DNA from 3 places in the Micromonospora sp. C81 genome. Region 2 is predicted to be linked to each of the others. Evidence: predicted binding sites of a transcription regulator. Region 2 holds the regulator's gene; each other region holds the start of a gene.
What was found. Region 2 encodes HrcA, which represses chaperone genes, less so after heat shock. Its sites were predicted from a motif close to GGTTNGCACNCTCNNNNNGAGNGTGCNAACC; they were not measured.

Region 1 (5,098 bases), on a different contig from region 2:
CCACCACCCCGCCGACCGCGACCAGCGGTGCCGACCGGGGGCCGGTCAGGACCGCCACCGGTTCGGCGATTCCGATCGCGACGGCGGCGGCGGTGATCCCGGCCAGCGCGGCGTAGCGCCGCGACGTGGTGCTCATCGGCCCAGTGTGCGCGATCATCCGGTCCACTCGCCAACAACGGCAGCGTCGGTAACAGACCCATAAGACGTTCCGGGGCACACCGTCGTGCGACGGTGTGCCCCGGAACGGGTGTAGCTACCGGGTCAGAAGCCCGGGCCGTGCTGGTGGCCGTGACCGTGGCCGTGGCCGCCGCCGGCGGACTGCTCCGCCTGCTCCGGCTTCTCGACCACGAGGCTCTCCGTGGTGAGCAGCAGACCGGCGATCGAGGCGGCGTTGGTGACCGCGTTGCGGGTCACCTTCACCGGGTCGATGATGCCGGCCTTGACCAGGTCGACGTACTCGCCCTTGGCGGCGTCGAGGCCGTTGCCCCACTCCAGGTCGGCGACCTTCTGCGTCACGACGTAGCCGTCGTGACCGGCGTTCTGGGCGATCCAGCGCAGCGGCTCGACGAGCGACTTGCGCACGACCGAGACACCGATCTTCTCGTCGCCGGTGAAGCCCAGGTCGTCGTCGAGCACCGAACGGATCTGCACCAGGGCGGCGCCGCCGCCGGGCACAGTGCCCTCCTCGACCGCAGCCTTGGTCGCCGCGATGGCGTCCTCGATGCGGTGCTTGCGCTCCTTCATCTCGACCTCGGTGGCCGCGCCAGCCTTGATGACGGCGATGCCACCGGAGAGCTTCGCCAGCCGCTCGGCCAGCTTCTCCCGGTCCCAGTCGGAGTCGGAGGCCTCGATCTCCTTGCGGATCTGGGACACCCGGTCGGCGACGTCGGCCTTCTGGCCGCCGCCATCGACGATCGTGGTGTTCTCCTTGTCGACCACGACGCGCCGAGCGGTGCCGAGCACCTCCAGGCCGACCTGGTCGATCTTGTAGCCCAGCTCCGGGGCGACCAGCTCGGCACCCGTGGAGATCGCGATGTCCTGGAGCATCGCCTTGCGCCGGTCACCGAAGCCCGGGGCCTTGACCGCGCAGACCTTGAGGGTCTTGCGCAGCGAGTTGACCACCAGGGTGGAGAGCGCCTGGCCGTCCACGTCCTCGGCGATGATCAGCAGGGGCTTGCTGTTCTGCAGGATCTTCTCCAGCAGCGGCAGCAGCTCTTCGATCGCCGAGATCTTCTGGGTGGTGACCAGGATGTACGCGTCCTCAAGGACGGACTCCTGGCTCTCCAGGTCGGTGACGAAGTTCGGCGAGATGAAGCCCTTGTCGAACTGGAGACCCTCGGTCACGTCCAGTTCGGTGGTGAGCATGGAGCCTTCCTCGACGGTGATGACACCGTCGCGGCCGACCCGCTCCATCGCCTCGGCGATCAGGTCGCCGATCGTGGCGTCCTGCGCGGAGATCGTCGCCACGTTCGCGATCGACTCCTTGCTGGTGACCTCGGCGGCACGGCCGAGCAGCGCCTCGGAGACCTTGGCGGCCGCCGCGTCGATGCCCCGCTTGAGGCCGGCCGGGTTGGTCCCGGCGGTCACGTTGCGCAGACCCTCACGAACCATCGCCTGGGCCAGCACTGTCGCGGTGGTGGTCCCGTCGCCGGCGACGTCGTTGGTCTTGGTCGCCACCTCCTTGACCAGCTGCGCGCCAAGGTTCTCGTACGGGTTGGTGAGCTCGATCTCCTTGGCGATGGTCACACCATCGTTGGTGATCGTCGGCGCACCGAATTTCTTGTCCAGGACGACGTTGCGCCCGCGCGGGCCGAGGGTGACCTTGACCACGTCCGCGAGGGCGTTGACACCGTGCTCCAGCAGGTGCCGGGCGTCGTCCGAGAAGCTCAGGATCTTCGCCATTTATGTCCCTTCGAAGCGCCATTGCCCCGGCCCGGCGAGCCGGACCGGGGCAGTGGCACTGATCGGTTGCTTACTTCTCGATGACCGCGAGGACGTCGCGGGCGGAGAGCACCAGGTACTCCTCGCCGGCGTACTTGACCTCGGTGCCGCCGTACTTCGAGTAGAGGACGGTGTCGCCGACCTGCACGTCAACCGGAACCCGGTTGCCGTTGTCGTCGACGCGGCCCGGGCCGACAGCGAGGACAGTGCCCTCCTGCGGCTTCTCCTTGGCGGTGTCGGGGATCACGATGCCCGACGCCGTGGTGGTCTCAGCCTCGTTCGCCTGGACCACGATGCGGTCCTCGAGCGGCTTGATCGCAACCTTGGTCGCGGTAGTCACGGGCATACCCTCCTGGGGTACTGGTTTCGTTGCTGGCCGGCGGGGCCGACCAGCGTCAATCTGCCTCATGCCACCGGGCGGGGCCGTCGTCGCGGGTGCCGGTCCGCCTGGCGTGCGCCCCCGGGTCGTGAGACCCGGAAGCTGGCACCCTCAGGGTGAGAGTGCTAATCGCAGGTTATTCCGTGGCTAGCACTCCGTCAAGGAGAGTGCCAGCGAGTCGCGCCCCGCCAGCCCGGATTTCCGGGTCTACCCGGACAATGACCGGGTGGATCTCGATCAGCTGGCGGCGCTGCGTACCCCTGAGGGGTCGGCCGCGCTCACGGCGGCGGCCGGGCTGGCCGGCGGTGATCCACTGGCTGCGGCGTCGGCCCTGCGCGCGGCCGGGGTGCCGCCGACGCTGGCCGCGGCCGCGCTCACCCAGGCTGAGCTGCGCCACCGGGCGGTCGGCAAGTTCGGCCCGGCAGCCGCTGGGATGTTCCTCACCCGCCCGGGGCTGGAGCAGGCCACCCGCCGGGTGGTCGCCGACCGGCGGGCCGCCCGGCTCCACGCGGCCGGCGTGCGCACCCTGGCCGACCTCGGATGCGGCCTCGGCGCCGACGCGCTGGCCGCCGCCCGCGCCGGCATCCGGGTGTACGGGGTGGAGGCCGACCCGGTGACCGCCGCGATGGCCGCCGCCAACGCCGACGCGGCCGGGCTGGCCGACCTGTTCACTGTCGAGTGCGGGGATGCCACAGCGTTCGACGTCTCCCGGGTCGACGGGGTCTTCTGCGACCCGGCCCGCCGCACCACCGGCACCGGGCGACGGATCTTCGACCCGCGCGCCTACTCGCCACCGTGGGACTTCGTGACCGGGCTGGCCGAGCGGGTGCCGCGCACCGTGGTGAAGGTGGCGCCGGGCCTGGACCACGCGCTCATTCCGGCCGGCGCGGAGGCCGAGTGGGTCGGCGTCGATGGCGACCTGGTCGAGGCCGCGCTCTGGTGTGGTGACCTGGCGGAGGTGCCCCGCCGCGCGACCCTCTACCGCCAGCGGGGCGTCGAGACACGCCGCCACCAGCTCAGCGGCTCGGGTGCCGACGAGGCGCCGGTCGGGCCGCCACGTCGCTACCTGTACGACCCGGACCCGGCGGTGGTGCGCGCGCACCTCGTGGCCGAACTGGCCACCGAACTGGACGCCACCCTGGGCGATCCGAGCATCGCCTACCTCTACGCCGACCAGCCGATCCGCACCCCGTACGCACGCTGCCTGGAGATCACCGACGTGCTGCCGTTCTCGCTCAAGCGCCTGCGGGCACTGCTGCGGGATCGTCGGGTGGGCCGGGTGGAGATCCTCAAGCGGGGTTCCGCGCTCACCCCGGAGCAGCTTCGGCGGGACCTTAGGCTGGCCGGCGACGAGGCGGCGAGCCTGGTGCTCACCCGGGTCGCCGGCGCACCGACAGTGCTGATCGGTAGGCCGGTCGACTAGCGTCGCCGGTGTGGCAGGACAGGGCACTCCGGCGACGGCACTGGTGGTCAAGCGTGGGGTGGCGCACCGCACCCATCCGTACCGGGTGGCACCGGACGCCCCGAACTACGGCGCGTTGGTGGCGGTGGCGCTCGGCGTGCCACCGGAGCGCGTGTTCAAGTCGCTGGTGACCGAGGTCGACGGCGCACTGACCGTGGCGGTCGTTCCGGTCACCGGCGAGTTGGATCTGAAGGCGCTCGCGGCGGCCGTCGGTGGCAAGCGGGCGGCGCTGGCCGACCGGGCGGTCGCCGAGCGGGCAACCGGCTACGTACGCGGTGGGATCAGCCCGCTCGGGCAGCGCAAGCGACTGCCCACAGTGCTGGACGACTCCGCGCTGGCATTCCCGACGATCTACGTCTCGGCTGGTCGGCGCGGTCTGCAACTCGAACTGGCCGCGGCGGATCTGGTGGCGCTGACCGACGCCCGCACCGCGCCGTTGCAGACCCACTGACGACCTTCGTTACGTCGACTCCCCGGTGGGATACCCGCGGAGTAACAGTCGCGTTGCTGAATTGTTATCGCTCCCAACAAACTAGGCACCTGCGCGGTCTTGTGGAGCCGGTGTGACGCGAAATACGTTGCCGGACACAACAAAACAACACCTCCCCCACCTCCGAAAGGACCCTGCACATGCGTAAGGGGATCCTCACCATCGCCGCCGTGGGCCTGCTCGCGACCGGCGGCTTGACCGCCTGTAGCGACGACTCCGGCACCGGCTCGACCGACTCCAAAAAGACCCCCAAGATCGGCGTGATCCTTCCGGACAGCAAGTCCTCCCCCCGCTGGGAGACGGCGGACCGCCGCTTCCTGGAGGAGGCGTTCAAGGCCGCCGGCGTCCAGTCCGACATTCAGAACGCCCAGAACGACAAGGCCGCCTTCCAGACCATCGCCGACCAGATGATCACCAGCGGCGTCACCGCCCTGATGATCGTCAACCTGGACTCCGGCACCGGCAAGGCCGTGCTCGACAAGGCCAAGTCGCAGGGCGTCGCCACCATCGACTACGACCGGCTCACCCTCGGCGGCTCCGCCCAGTACTACGTCAGCTTCGACAACGAGTCCGTCGGCAAGCTCCAGGGCGAGGGTCTGGCGAAGTGCCTGACCGAGAAGAACGCCAAGAACCCGGTCGTGGCATACCTGAACGGCTCCCCCACCGACAACAACGCCACCCTGTTCAAGGCCGGATACGACTCGGTGCTCAAGCCGAAGTTCGACTCCAAGGAATACACCAAGGGCCCGGACGACGCCGTGCCGGGCTGGGACGGCCCCACCGCCGCGACCATCTTCGAGCAGCAGCTCACCGCGACCAAGGGCAA
Region 2 (5,098 bases):
CCGTACGCCCCGGTCACCCCGCCACTGGGCCACCGAGCGCGACGCCGCCCAGGGCACGATCTCGTCGACGCCGACCTCGGTCATCGCCTGCACGGCCAACTCGCCCCGGTCGCCCTTCGCGATGCCCTGCACGGTGACGATCCGGGGTACGGGCGCGTCCGCGTACCCCCGGGAGGTGATGGTGACCTCCAGGGTGCCCCGGCCGACGACGGTGACCACGGCGGCGGCCGTGCCACCCCGGCCGTCGGCGAGCAGCAGCTCCTCGCCGACGCGCAGCCGCTGCACTGTGGCGGCGTGGTGCCCCTCGGGGCCGTCCAGGGTCAGCGCGTCGCCGGTGGGCAGCGCCTCGACCAGGAACAGCGGCGCGGACACCTCAGGCGTGCCCGTTGAACGCGTCGCGCATCCGGGAGAAGAAGCCGCCCTGCTTGGACAACTCGGCGACCTCCTCACCGCGGGTCTTGGCGAAGTCGCGCAGCATCTTTTCCTGGTCGGGGTCGAGCTTGGTCGGCGTCCGCACGTCCAGGTGCACGTAGAGGTCGCCTCGGCCGGTGCCGCGCAGGTGCGGCACCCCCCGGGCGCGCAGCCGCAGCGTGCTGGCCGGCTGGGTGCCGGCCTTGACGTCGACCGTCTCCTCGCTGTCCAGGGTCTTGATGGTGAGCCGGGTGCCCAGTGCCGCCGCGGTCATCGGCACGGTGACCCGGCAGTGCAGGTCGTCGCCCTTGCGGGAGTAGACGTCGTGCGGCCGCTCGTGGATCTCCACGTAGAGGTCGCCGGCGGTGCCGCCACCCGGGCCGACCTCACCCTGCTGGGCGAGCCGGATCCGCATGCCGTCCTCGACGCCGGCCGGGATCTTGACGGTCAGCGAGCGGCGGGTGCGCACCCGGCCGTCGCCGGCGCAGGTGGGGCAGGGGTGCGGGATGGTCGTGCCGTAGCCCTGGCACACGGTGCACGGCCGGGCGGAGACCACCTGGCCGAGGAAGGTGCGCTGCACCGACTGCACCTCGCCCCGCCCGGCACACGCCTCACAGGTCGCCAGGTGGGTGCCGGCCGCCGTGCCGGCGCCGGAGCAGGTGGTGCACAGCACTGCGGTGTCGACGGTGATCGGGGCCTCGACGCCGAACGCCGTCTCGTGCAGGTCCAGTTCGAGGCGCAGGATCGCGTCGGCGCCCGGCCGGGTACGCGGACGCGGACCACGGGCGCCGCCCGCGGCACCGCCGAAGAACGCGTCCATGATGTCCTGGAAACCGACGAACGGGCCGGCACCACCAGGACCTCCGGGGCCTCCGGCACCGCCGCCGCCCGGGGCGAGCGGGTCGCCACCCAGGTCGACGATTTGCCGCTTCCGGTCGTCCGAGAGGACCTCGTACGCGGCGTTGATGTCCTTGAACTTCTCCTGAGCCTCCGGGTCCGGATTGACGTCCGGGTGGAACTGGCGCGCCAGCTTGCGGTAGGCGCGCTTGATCTCGTCATCGGAGGCTTCCCGGCTCACACCGAGAATGCCGTAGTAGTCCCTGGCCACTGCGTTCCGTGTCCTCATGTTCGTCTCGCGTTGTGCCGGTCGGCGGCCGCAGCCGGCCGCATCGGCCCTGACCAATCAGTTCTGGGCCAGCAACTCGCCCACGTAGCGTGCCACGGCGCGAACCGTGGCGATGTTGCCGGGGTAGTCCATCCGAGTGGGCCCCAGCACCCCCAGGCCGCCGACGATCGTGGCGCCCGGGCCGTAGCCGGTGCTGACCACGGAGGCGGCCCGCAGGTTGTCGAACTCGTTCTCGTCGCCGATCAGCACCCGGGTCGTGCTCGGCTCGGTCTCGCCGATGAGCTTGAGCAGGACGACCTCCTCCTCCAGCGCCTCGAGGATCGGTCGCAGGGAACCCTGGAAGTCGAGCAGGCCACCCCGGGTGAGGTTGGCGGTGCCGGCCAGGGCGATGCGTTCCTCGTGCCGCTCGACCAGGGTCTCCAGCAGCACAGTGGCGAGCGTGGTCATGGCCGGACGCAGCTTGGGCGACGACTCCTCGACCAGCGCCTGCACCAGCGGTGGCGTGTCGGACAGCCGGGCGCCGGCGAGCTTCTCGTTGACCAGTCGGCGCAGGTCGGTGACGTCGTCGGCGGGCACCGGACCGGGCAGCTCCACCAGACGCTGCTCCACCCGCCCGGTGTCCGCGATCATGACGACCATCAGTCGGGTGGTGGAGATCGGCACCAGCTCCAGGTGACGCACCGAGGAGCGGGCCAGGCTCGGGTACTGCACGACGGCGACCTGCCGGGTGAGCTGGGCGAGCAGGCGCACGGTGCGGTGCACCACGTCGTCGAGGTCGACCGCGCCGACCAGGAAGCGCTCGATGGCCCGGCGTTCGGCCGGGCTGAGCGGCTTGACCCGGGACAACCTGTCGACGAAGAGTCGGTAGCCGCGGTCGGTGGGCACCCGGCCGGCACTCGTGTGCGGCTGCCGGATGTAGCCCTCCTCCTCCAGCACGGCCATGTCGTTGCGGACCGTGGCCGGGGAGACCCCGAGCTGGTGCCGCTCGACCAGCGCCTTGCTGCCGACCGGCTCCTGGGTGGAGACGTAGTCTTCGACGATGGCGCGGAGCACGGCGAGTTTCCGGTCGTCGAGACCCATCCTCCGCACCTCCTGTCGCACGTCGGCCGCCGGCGTCCTCGGCCGGCCGGGCCGTCCTGGCACTCGACTGTAACGAGTGCCAGTCTACGTCGGCGCGCCCGCCAGCGCGATGATCAACGGCTGCCCGTCGGCGCGGCCCGCGCCACCCCGCCGGGCCGATCGACCCTCACCGCCGGGCGGTGTCGCGCTGGTGCCGCGTTGCCACGTGCCCCTACGGTGGCATCCATGACTGAACCTCCTCGCCCTCCCGGCGCGGGTGACCCCGGTAACTACCCGCCGGAGCCGCCCACCGCACCACTGTCCGGGGCACCCGGCCCGGGCGGCTATCCCCCGCCCGGTGGCTATCCGCCGCCCACCGGTGACCAACCGCCGTCAGGCGGCTACCCTCCGGCTGGTGGCTATCCCCCGCCCGGCGGCTATCCCCCGCCCGGTGGCGGCTACCCGACCGGCGGCGCCTACGGCGGCCCTGGCGGCTTCGCCAACAACGAGGACAAGACCTGGGCGCTGATCGCCCACTTCGGCGGCGCCGTCGGCATGATCGTCAGCGGCGGTGTGCTCGGCTGGATCGCCCCGCTGGTGGCGATGCTGGCACGTGGCAGCCAGTCCCCGACGGTGCGGGCGCACGCCGTGGCGGCGCTCAACTTCCAGCTCATCTGGTCGATCGTCGGCCTGGTCGGCTGGGTGTTGACCTGCATCCTGATCGGCTTCATCGGGGTCGGCGCAGCCGTCATCCTCGGTCTCGTGTTCGGCATCATCGCCGGAATCAAGGCCAACGAGGGGCAGCTCTACCGCTACCCGCTCTCCGCGAACTTCATCAAGTGATGCCGGGTCGGCCGCTCCCCCGGCCGGCCCGCCCACTCAGGGCAGCAGGTCACGCACTACCGCGTCGGCGAGCAGCCGCCCGCGCAGGGTGAGCACCGCCCGGCCGGCCGCGTACTCCTCGGCGGCCAGCAGGCCGTCGGCCAGGGCCCGCTCGGCGCCCGCCCGGCCGGTGGCGTCGAGCACCGCCAACGGGAGGCCGCTGGCGAGGCGCAGTCGGAGCATCACGTCCTCCATGTGCGCCTCGTCGCCGGTGAGCACCTCGCGGGCCAGGCCGGGCGACGCGCCCGCCGCCAACCGCTGGGCGTACGCAGTGGGGTGTTTGACGTTCCACCAGCGCACCCCGCCGACGTGGCTGTGCGCCCCCGGCCCCAGCCCCCACCAGTCCGCCCCGGTCCAGTAGAGCAGGTTGTGCCGGCAGCGGGCGTCGTCGGTGCGCGCCCAGTTGGAGACCTCGTACCAGGAGAGCCCGGCCGCGTCGAGCGCGGCCTCCGCGGCCAGGTAGCGGTCCGCGGCCACGTCGTCACTGGGGTACGCCAGTTCGCCGCGCCGCATCCGGGCGGCGAGCCGGGTGCCGTCCTCGACGATCAGGGCGTACGCGCTGACGTGGTCCACCCCGGCGGCGACGACCTGCTCCAGCGAAGCGGCGAAGTCCTCGGTGCGCTCCCCCGGGGTGCCGTAGATCAGGTCCAGGTTGACGTGCTCGAACCCGGCGTCGCGTGCCTCCAGGGCGGCGGCGGTGGCCCGGCCGGCGCTGTGTTTGCGGTCCAGGATCGCCAGCACTCCCGGGGAGGCCGACTGCATGCCCAGCGAAATCCGGGTGTAGCCGGCGGCCCGCAGCAGCTTCAACGATTCCGGGGTGACCGATTCGGGGTTGGCCTCGGTGGTCACCTCGGCGTCGGCGGCCAGCCCCCAGGTGCGGTCGATGCCGTCGAGGATGCGGGCCAGGTCGTCGGCGGGGAGCAGGGTGGGCGTTCCACCGCCCACGAAGACGGTGTCGACCCGGGGCGGCGGGCTGTCGCCCAGCACCCGGGCGGCGAGCGCGAGCTCGGCCAGGACGGTGTCGGCGTACCCCTCGCGGCTCGCACCGCCGCCCAACTCGGACGCCGTGTAGGTGTTGAAGTCGCAGTAGCCGCAGCGGCTGGCGCAGAACGGCACGTGGACGTACACGCCGAAGCCGCGCGCGCCGACCGCCGTGGTGGCGGTGGCGGGCAGCGATCCGTCGACGGGGACGGTCTCACCATCTGGAAGGACGCCGGGCATGGCCACTAGTGTGCCCGGCATGACCTCTCCCGACGTCCTCGTGCGGGTCGCCACGGCCCGCGGGGTGACCACGCTCACCCTGGACAGCCCGCACAACCGCAACGCGCTCTCCACCGGCCTCATGACCCAGCTGCTGGCGGGGTTGGGCGACGCGGTCGCCGACGAGACGGTTCGAGCGATAGTGCTCGACCACACCGGCCCGGTCTTCTGCTCGGGCGCCGACCTGAAGGAGACGGCCGCGGCGTACGCCAGCGGCACGGTGCCCGCCGCGATGCTGGGTGACGTGCTCGCGGCGATCTGGGATTGCCCGAAGCCGGTGCTGGCCCGGGTGGGCGGGCCGGCGCGGGCCGGCGGGCTGGGCCTGATCGCCGCCGCCGACCTGGCGATCTGCGCCGACGA
Region 3 (5,098 bases), on a different contig from region 2:
CGACGATCGTGAAGCTGGCGGCGGACGACGCGGAGACGTACGGCCGGGAGTGGTTCGGGCCGATCTCGTTCGCCATCGCCACCGACTCCACCGCGCAGAGCCTGGAGCTGCTGCGCCGGACGGTCGGCGAGAAGGGCGCGCTCACCGCCGGGGTCTACTCCACCGACGAGGCGGTGCTGGACGCCACTGAGGCGGTCGCGGTCGAGGTCGGGGTGCACCTGTCCTGCAACCTCACCGGCGGCGTCTTCGTGAACCAGTCGGCGGCGTTCTCCGACTTCCACGGCAGCGGGGCCAACGCGGCGGCCAACTCGGCGTTGACCGATGGGGCTTATGTGGCCAACCGGTTCCGGATCGTTCAGTCTCGGCGTCACGTGTAGTGGTTGCGGTGGGGGTTTCCGGGGCAGCCCGACCCGCTCCGGGCGGTCAGGCTTGATCCCTGCGCGGGTCGGGCTGCCCCGGAAACCCCTTGTGGGCACTGTGGCGCGGGCGCTTCCGGTTTCCTTATTGGGGGCGTCAGAGTGGTTCTGCCTTGGGATGAGTTCTCTGTTAGGCGGGTCGGCGCATCTGTAGCTCGTTCAGGGCTGGGATTTTGGGGTGGGGGACTCGCACGCCGGTGTCCTTGAAGCCCAGCCGCTGGTACGCCCGGTAGGCGCGGTCGTTGCCGACCACGACCTCCAGCAGCAGCTCCGGTCGGCCGCAGGCCCGGGACCAGTCGGCCACCCCGTCGATCAGGTCACCGAGAAGGCCGCTGCCCCGCCAGGTCGGCGTGACGTACACGGCGTAGATCACGGTCAGCCCGGGCTCGTCCGGGGTGACCGTGCCACCGGCATGCCCGACCAGCCGGCCACCCGGATCCGCGACGAACTGCGCGTTGTTCGGGCCGGCGGAGGTGTACGCGACCCGTGCGGCGTACTCGTTGTGCGGTCGGGCCGCCGCGTCCGCCAGGGTCTCCAGGAAGGCCAACGGTGCGTCGGCGAGCATCTCCAGGCGCAGCGCCCGCATCCGGGCGGCGTCCTCCGGCCGGCCTCGGCGGATCTCCGCCCGACGAACGGAGGTCGAGCCCGTATCGGTGGTCATGCCGCATGCCTATCACAGGGCGTTAACGGCATTTTTCGGGTCGGGCCCGATCTTCACCGGCTCGCGGCGCAGCCTCGTCTCCTTCCCCGCTGGCACTCACGTCGATGAATCCGTCGGATCGCCGCGTCGGGTCGACCGGTGCGGCCGGAGCTGGTGTGGAAGCGATCAGGACCATGCCCGATTTGTGGTCGTGCGCGGCTGTCAGTCCTCGTGTAGCGTGCGATTTCGGTCACCTGCTTCAATGGCGTTCATCGATTGCCGGGCGGTGGTCCGAGGGCGCCCGGCCGCTCCGTGCGCCGGGGTCAGGCAGCACCGCGCAGAGTGAGGGAAGTGGCACCGTGGCACAGGGCAGCGTCAAGTGGTTCAACGCCGAAAAGGGCTACGGCTTCATCGCCGTCGACGGCGGTCAGGACGTGTTCGTTCACTTCTCCGCGATCGAGATGGACGGCTACAAGGCGTTGGACGACGGCCAGCGGGTCGAGTTCGAGATCGCCCAGGGCCAGAAGGGCCCCCAGGCGGAGCACGTACGCGTCATCGCCTGACCGTTCCGCACTGGTCGGCCACCGCCTTGGGGGCTGGCGGCACGGGCGCGCAGCCGGGAAGATCGTGAACCGTTCCAGCCGATGCTGAGGAGCGTTCATGACCGACCAGCCACCCTCGTCCACCCCGCCCTACGGGCCGGGTGAGCCAGGCCCGTCCGACCCCACGCAGGGCGCCTGGGGCCCGGCCGGTCAGCCGCCTGGCTCCGTGCCGGGTGTCCCGCCGGCTGGTTGGGATCCTGCGCAGGGCGCCTGGGGCCCGGCCGGTCAGCCGCAGCAGGGGTGGGTGTTCCCGCCCACCGGGGGCTACCCGCCTGGAGCGGGGCCCTACGGTGCGCAGCCGTGGCATCCGGGGCCGCCGGTCAACTGGTACCCGCCGGGTTACGGGTACGACCCGAACGACCCCCTGGTCACTCCACCCGGTGCCGGCCTGGCTGGCTGGTTCAGCCGGTGCTGGGGAGCGCTGGGCCGGGGCTGGCGGCAGCTGGTGCCCATCATGCTGCTGACCCAGGTGCTGCCCGCGGCGGTGCTCTCGGTGATCTCTCTCGGGGCGGACCCGTCGGCGAAGTGGGCCGCCGAGGCCCAGACGAGCACGACCGCCGCCCTGCCGGACAACTTCGCCGTGGAGCTGGTGAGCCTCCTGGTCCTGCTGATCGGCGGCAGCGTGCTGGTCGGGCTGTTGCAGGCCGTCGGGTGGGCCGCCGGCAGTTGGGTGATCACCCAGCAGGCGGCCGGTCAGCCGGGCAGCCTGGATTCCGCGCTGCGCTACGGCATCCGTCGGGCACTCGGGCTGTGGGGGTGGACCCTGCTGATCAGCCTGCTCGTCGGCCTCGGTGCCTGCTTCTGCGTCCTGCCGGGCATCTACCTGGCGTTCGCGCTGAGCATGGCCGGCCCGGTCTACCTCTTCGAACGCCACAACCCGATCGGCCGGTCGTTCCGGATGTTCCACGACCGGCTCGGCCTGCTGCTCGGTCGGGTGGCCCTGGTCGCCCTGGCGGTGATCGTCGGCACCGTGATCCCCGGCGCGCTGGAGGGCGTTGGCACCGCGGCGTTCGGTACGGATCCCTTCGCGTCCCCGGACAGCGCGGTCGGGGCGGTGGTGGTGATCGGGATCACCGCGGTGCTGGCCCTGCCGGCCCACCTCTCCCAGATGATCGGTCTGCTGGTCACGTACGCCGAGCAGCGCGCTCATGAGGCGCCGGTGAACACTCCCGGACTGGCCGCGGAACTCGGCTGAGCGGCCCCATCGTGCTTGCACTCGGCAGGGGAGAGTGCTAAACAAGTCATTGGCACTCGCATACCGTGAGTGCCAACGGTCGGGACGGTGGGGCCAGGTTGTGCCGGTGTGGAGACACCGGGGCAGCACATGGCCGGTCGTCGCGGGCTATCCGGCCCGGCCGAAGGACGTCGTCGTCGCCAGGTGGCGACGTCCCTAGGTGCGCACACCAGGCGGCCCATCCGGGGCACACATCTCGGGTGGCCCGTGAGTGTCCAGGAGGACAACGCCGTATGGCCAAGATGATCGCTTTCGACGAAGAGGCTCGCCGCGGCCTTGAGCGGGGCATGAACCAGCTCGCCGACGCCGTAAAGGTGACCCTCGGCCCGAAGGGCCGCAACGTCGTGCTCGAGAAGAAGTGGGGTGCCCCCACCATCACCAACGATGGTGTGAGCATCGCCAAGGAGATCGAGCTCGAGGACCCGTACGAGAAGATCGGCGCTGAGCTGGTCAAGGAGGTCGCCAAGAAGACCGACGACGTTGCCGGTGACGGCACGACGACGGCGACCGTCCTGGCCCAGGCCCTGGTTCGTGAGGGCCTGCGCAACGTGGCCGCTGGCGCCAACCCGATGGCCCTGAAGCGGGGCATCGAGGCTGCGGTCGCGAGCGTCTCGGAGGAGCTGTCCAAGCTCGCCAAGGACGTCGAGACCAAGGAGCAGATCGCCTCCACCGCCTCCATCTCCGCTGGCGACAGCACCGTCGGCGAGATCATCGCCGAGGCGATGGACAAGGTCGGCAAGGAAGGCGTCATCACCGTCGAGGAGAGCAACACCTTCGGGCTGGAGCTGGAGCTCACCGAGGGTATGCGCTTCGACAAGGGCTACATCTCGGCCTACTTCATGACCGACCCGGAGCGTATGGAGGCCGTCTTCGACGACCCGTACATCCTGATCGCCAACAGCAAGATCTCGTCGGTGAAGGACCTGCTCCCGATCCTGGAGAAGGTCATGCAGTCGGGCAAGCCGCTGCTGATCATCGCCGAGGACCTGGAGGGCGAGGCCCTCGCCACCCTGGTGGTCAACAAGGTCCGTGGCACCTTCAAGTCGGTCGCCGTCAAGGCGCCGGGCTTCGGTGACCGCCGCAAGGCCATGCTGACCGACATCGCCATCCTCGCCGGTGGCCAGGTCATCAGCGAGGAGGTCGGCCTCAAGCTCGACGCCGCCAGCCTCGACATGCTGGGCCGCGCCCGCAAGGTCGTGGTGACCAAGGACGAGACCACCATCGTCGACGGTGCCGGTGACGCCGAGCAGATCCAGGGCCGGGTCAACCAGATCCGGGCCGAGATCGACAAGAGCGACTCCGACTACGACCGCGAGAAGCTGCAGGAGCGGCTGGCCAAGCTGGCCGGCGGCGTTGCGGTCATCAAGGTCGGTGCGGCCACCGAGGTCGAGCTCAAGGAGCGCAAGCACCGCATCGAGGACGCCGTTCGCAACGCGAAGGCCGCCGTCGAGGAGGGCATCGTCCCGGGTGGTGGCGTCGCGCTGGTCCAGGCCGGCAAGACCGCCTTCGACAAGCTCGACCTGGTCGGCGACGAGGCGACCGGTGCGAACATCGTCAAGGTCGCGCTGGACGCCCCGCTGCGGCAGATCGCCGTCAACGCCGGCCTTGAGGGCGGCGTCGTGGTGGAGAAGGTCCGTAACCTCGAAGCGGGTCACGGCCTCAACGCCGCCAACGGCGAGTACGTCGACCTGCTGGCCGCGGGCATCATCGACCCGGCCAAGGTGACGCGCTCGGCGCTGCAGAACGCCGCTTCCATCGCGGCGCTGTTCCTCACCACCGAGGCCGTTGTCGCGGACAAGCCGGAGAAGACCCCGGCTGCCCCGGCTGGCCCGGGTGGCGGGGACATGGACTTCTGAGTCCAGTTCCGACACGGAACGGGGCGGGCCGCTGATGCGGTCCGCCCCGTTCGTCGTCAGGTCGGCAGTGGGCGCTGGTTGCGCCGCTTCTGTGCCCGGTCGTACGGCGGAAGCAGTTTGATCGGCTCGTCCACCATCTCCCGTGACTCCTCGACGACCGCCGACCCGTCGTCGGTGGTCATCTCGGCCAGTTGCTCGGCGTCGCCGTAGTCGAGGCGGTCGAACGGCAGTTGGCCCGGGAGTTCGCCGACCGGTTTCCAGGTGATCGGCGGGCCGTCCTCGGTCTGGTCGTCATCCGTGGTCATGGCTGCCTCCTCTACCGAAACGGTAGGGGGCGTCGATGACCGACG

Region 1: the regulator HrcA is predicted to act here: its motif matches at 2,421-2,451, upstream of groES (co-chaperone GroES).
Region 3: the regulator HrcA is predicted to act here: its motif matches at 2,901-2,931, upstream of groL (chaperonin GroEL).

What each region holds. Positions count from the first base shown of each region.
Region 1 covers NZ_JAGPXS010000027.1:1,889-6,986, forward strand. Annotated here, with positions in the region: gene KBX46_RS29780 (molybdopterin-dependent oxidoreductase) at 1-136, opposite strand, end outside; gene groL (chaperonin GroEL) at 262-1,902, opposite strand; gene groES (co-chaperone GroES) at 1,973-2,287, opposite strand; gene KBX46_RS29795 (methyltransferase domain-containing protein) at 2,547-3,743, shown strand; gene ybaK (Cys-tRNA(Pro) deacylase) at 3,754-4,233, shown strand; gene KBX46_RS29805 (sugar ABC transporter substrate-binding protein) at 4,413-5,098, shown strand, end outside.
Region 2 covers NZ_JAGPXS010000011.1:139,747-144,844, forward strand. Annotated here, with positions in the region: gene KBX46_RS19470 (16S rRNA (uracil(1498)-N(3))-methyltransferase) at 1-372, opposite strand, end outside; gene dnaJ (molecular chaperone DnaJ) at 374-1,519, opposite strand; gene hrcA (heat-inducible transcriptional repressor HrcA) at 1,595-2,617, opposite strand; gene KBX46_RS19485 (DUF4870 domain-containing protein) at 2,843-3,439, shown strand; gene hemW (radical SAM family heme chaperone HemW) at 3,476-4,699, opposite strand; gene KBX46_RS19495 (enoyl-CoA hydratase-related protein) at 4,719-5,098, shown strand, end outside.
Region 3 covers NZ_JAGPXS010000002.1:269,779-274,876, reverse strand. Annotated here, with positions in the region: gene paaN (phenylacetic acid degradation protein PaaN) at 1-377, shown strand, start outside; gene KBX46_RS04805 (GNAT family N-acetyltransferase) at 547-1,077, opposite strand; gene KBX46_RS04800 (cold-shock protein) at 1,416-1,619, shown strand; gene KBX46_RS04795 (hypothetical protein) at 1,717-2,853, shown strand; gene groL (chaperonin GroEL) at 3,126-4,748, shown strand; gene KBX46_RS04785 (hypothetical protein) at 4,805-5,053, opposite strand.